Regions from separate parts of the Ornithinibacillus xuwenensis genome, predicted to be linked through region 2. Evidence: predicted binding sites of a transcription regulator. Region 2 holds the regulator's gene; the other holds the start of a gene.
What was found. The regulator LexA, encoded in region 2, represses DNA repair genes until DNA is damaged. The targets are predictions, from matches to a motif close to CGAACATATGTTCG.

Region 1 (2,210 bases), 560 kb from region 2:
TTGCTTTTTCCAAAATTAATTGCATTGCTTCCCGTTCTATAAATAGAGTTCCTGATTTATCTTCATCAATTAGTACTGAATCATCCTCCCATTCGAAATTATTTTGTTCCAACCAATAACGACAAATATCAATTTGGTTGGGTACAGAGTCTTTTTGACTGTCTTTTCCGCTGGAAACACGAGCATATACGATATATTTATAATCATTGTACTTTGTTAGTTCTGACCGCTGCTGATTTAACATATTATCCCTCCGATTGTTTTTGGGTCATATGACTATATTATATAGTAATATGATATGTATTTGGTCATAAAAAAAGCAGAGATAATCTGCTTTTAGGATTAGCTATATTTACTTATGCACCCATTCTATTTTTAATTGGTCCCGCAGATAGAATATTTTTCATTTTAAAATTTCTTATCTTCTTGCGCCAGAAACAAAATGCTATAACAGTTTCCTCATCAAAACTAATAATGCGGATATAACGTTGAGTAATATTATTATTTCTATCAATATAAAAGATGACAATTTTTTCTTTGCTTTCAATTGATCGCGCCATTAATCCCTTCACGAAAAATACCACCTTTAAGAACACTTGTTTGCATTAATTATATACGAACACTTGTTTCTATTCAAGATATAAATTATAATTATTATATTTCAAATATACATAAGCTGCGATATTATAAATAGTCGTTGTTTAACCACTTAAGTGAGGTGTTATTATTGAGTCAAGAGATGTTATCCAAGTACATAGCAATGCCAATGGCTATAAAGGTATTTAAGCAAGATCTTGAGAACTTCAAAAAAGTTAAATTAGGAAATCTGTATCAAGATATGTTGGAATCCATTATCGAACGGATGCAAGAAGACTTTTATAAGTTGAAGGATGAATTACATTCGAGGTATCGTATAGATGTGAAACGGTTGAAAAATGGTAAATACACGATGAATAATGAGCTGTTAGAGTATTCCACAGAGGAATTAAAAGCATTCACCAGTCAATTAATGAGTGATTATTTATATGGCGATAAAGCTAGAGGGTTTGAACGTAAGGATAGAATATGGAAAGATTAAACCAACCAAAATAGGTTGGTTTTTTCATATAAAAAAGTAGAAAAAAATACCAAATATCTGTTGACTATAGTTAGTAGATGTTGTATAATAAAGATATAGAAAAGGAGGTGAAAAAATGGAGGATGTAAGAAATATAGTCCTCATCATTGCTGGAATAATCGCAAGTATCAAGGCACTACTTGATATATACGATAGAATAACCGGCAAGGATAAGGACTAAGACAATAGGGGAGAACAACTCCCCTTCCCAATAATATTATACCACATTCTCCATAAAATTATGAAAAGAATATCCACAACAGACTTTCTGGTGTTCATTATTTTAGCTGCTTATCTAGTTGAATTAGATTTTAGTAATATGAGTGTATTAAGTTGGATTGGTTTCTCGGTGTCAATTCTTTGGTTTTTAATATTCATCATAAAGCTTTTACTTCCAAATAAAAGGAGCAAATAATTATGAGATATACTTCAAAAACTAAAGATGATTTTATTGTTGCAGTACAAAATGAAGTAATGACAACATCAGAAGTTATTGAAGCTCTTGATATCACGCGACAAAGCTTATATTCACTTGTAAAAAGAGGTAAGTTAAATCCAATAAAAGAAGTAAGTAGAGATAAGTTGTTTTTACGTGAAGATGTTGAAGAAAGAAAACAAGCAGCTAAGTCTCTCCAAGAAAAATACCGACCATATGATAAGTAACATAAAAAAAGCCCAACTGTTTCCGCAGCTGGGCTTTTTTAAATAATTCGATTAATAGAATGAGATTTTTAAACTTTATACTTTCTTATTTCACTCGCAATTTTTGTCCTGGATAAATTGTATAGTTACTATCTAATTTATTCCATGACTTTATTTGTGACCATGCTGAACCATATTTATTAGCTAATGCTGAAACGGTATCACCACGTTCTACAGTATGATACTTCTTACTAGTTTTTGATGCGGATCCATTAGGCAATTTAATTTTTTGTCCTGGGTAAATTAGGTCTTTGTTTTTGATATTATTCAACTGAACTAACACAGCAACAGTTGTGCCATATTTATTGGCTATTTTAGTTAGGTTATCTCCAGCTTTTACTACATGAGACTTTACCTGATTTGAAACATGTTGTACTTTATCTTTCGGCTG
Region 2 (2,210 bases):
AACTGAGAGTAGCATGAATAAACTCCTTAGATGAATTAATACAATTATTATTCCACTGTGAGAGTGTATTATGTTGCTAAAGTCCATTAATAATTAGAATTTTCACGTTGAAAGTATAGAATTATATCTACAAAATCCGATATTTAGAAAAAAGTTAACCAACAAATTTTTAGTGATTTATTATATAGTTATACCAAAGGGGGCGTATGAAACGATGAAGATTATAAAGGGATTACTTATTACCGTCATTGTATTAGCTATTCTCGGCTATGGGGTTTATCATTTTGGAACAAAATTAGCATCCGATAAGTTAATGGAAGTTCTTTCTACTGAATTGGAAAACAGTGGTGAACTTGAGAAAATCAAACAGACAATTGAAAGTGATCCAGAGTTAATGGCCTTTTTAGAAGATGCCGAATCAGTTGACGAACAATCATTACCATTTACAACAAAAGAAGAAGCTACTAGAATGCTAGTGAAGAAAGTAGGAATAACAGGACTTCAAAATATACAATCGAAAGTTCAAGAAGGTCAAATTTCTAAAGAAGAACTCCTTCAAGAAATTGAAGGCAAATTATCCGAAGAGGAAATTACCGCATTGAAAGTGATTGCTTACAAGGAACTTTATCATAAGTAGCATTTAACAGTTTTGTTCCAAATTTGCTTAATAGATATACTTAACATGGTTAAGTGGTGCTTATTATATGACAAACTACTGACTTGATAAGCCTCGGTTAAAATATTTTGCTAACTCCAAAAGCTGATACTTATCATAGAAATAGAAAGAGCTAATTAACAATCAGGGAATTCCTGACCATAATCAGCTCTTTTGTTATGTATTTTTACATAAAAACAACGTCTTAACTAATAGACGTTGTCGTATGAATAATATTAGTGAATGTGTCGGTACAATCCAACTACTTTCCCTAGAATAGAAACGCTTGGATAAATTAATGGCTCCATTGTAGGATTTTCTGGTTGAAGTCTAATATGATCTTTTTCTTTAAAGAAACGTTTTACAGTTGCTTCATTATCCTCCGTCATGGCAACAACAATATCTCCGTTTTGTGCGGTGTTTTGTTGTTTGACAATGACCATATCACCATCTAAAATTCCTGCTTCAATCATACTTTCTCCATCGATAACGAGAACAAATAGGTTCTCATCGGGCCCAGCTGATGAGCTAGGGATTGGAACAAACTCCTCAATATTTTCGACAGCAGTAATTGGAACACCAGCAGTTACTTTACCAATGACTGGAGCATAACGCGCTTCGTCCCTTGGAATAGTAAGCTCTTCCTCAAAATCTAGTATTTCAATTGCCCTTGGTTTAGTAGGATCCCTGCGAATAAAGCCTTTACTTTCAAGTCTTGAGAGATGTCCATGCACAGTAGAGCTTGAAGCAAGACCAACAGCCTCTGCAATCTCTCTTACGGAAGGTGGATATCCTTTAATTTTCACTTGTTCTTTTATATAGTCAAGAATTGCTTGTTGTCTATTGGATAATTTAGTCATCTATTAAACCCCTCGCACATAAGATTTATTAATGATAGTTTACCACCCATTATCTAAAAATGCAAACATTCGTTCGAAAAAACGTTGACAAGACCATATGTTCTGTTATAATGAATTTAGCGAACAAAGGTTCTTATATTGAAAAGGAAGGAATGATGTAAAATGTTCGGAAGAGTAAACAAAACAGATTTGTTTTACATTGCTGCATTTGCGTTAACATTAGGATTCTTATACCTTTCATTAATTAGTGCATAAATAGGGGTTTTGAAAGTGAATGGCATCATATACTGCAGAGTGAGTACAGATAAAAAAGCACAAGAAACATCATTATCAAGACAGAAGGAAGAGTTATATCAACTAGCCAATCGTTATGGATTTAACATCGTTAAATGTATAGAAGAACAAGCTAGTGGTTATGAAATCGAACGTGAAGGTATATTTGAGATGCTCGAGACATTTGAAGCTGGAAAAGCGAATTGTCTATTTATTCAAGATGAGACGAGACTTGGTAGAGGCAACACGAAGATTGCACTATTTCATCAATTAGCAAAACGAAAGATACCTATTTATACGGTGTTACATAATGGAGAGTTAGAGCTATCAGAGTCAGATTCAATGGTATTGCAGATAGTCGGTATTGTAGAAGAATATCAACGGAAAATCCATAACGCTAAAATAAAGCGAGGTATGAAAAA

Region 1: the regulator LexA is predicted to act here: its motif matches at 590-603, upstream of ABC228_RS00695 (YhjD family protein).

The regions. Positions count from the first base shown of each region.
Region 1 covers NZ_JBDIML010000001.1:123,859-126,068, reverse strand. Annotated here, with positions in the region: gene ABC228_RS00705 (recombinase family protein) at 1-244, opposite strand, end outside; gene ABC228_RS00700 (hypothetical protein) at 357-572, opposite strand; gene ABC228_RS00695 (YhjD family protein) at 728-1,078, shown strand; gene ABC228_RS00690 (helix-turn-helix domain-containing protein) at 1,535-1,780, shown strand; gene ABC228_RS00685 (glycoside hydrolase family 25 protein) at 1,866-2,210, opposite strand, start outside.
Region 2 covers NZ_JBDIML010000001.1:681,018-683,227, reverse strand. Annotated here, with positions in the region: gene ABC228_RS04095 (hypothetical protein) at 1-15, opposite strand, end outside; gene ABC228_RS04090 (hypothetical protein) at 215-637, shown strand; gene lexA (transcriptional repressor LexA) at 892-1,515, opposite strand; gene ABC228_RS04080 (YneB family resolvase-like protein) at 1,786-2,210, shown strand, end outside.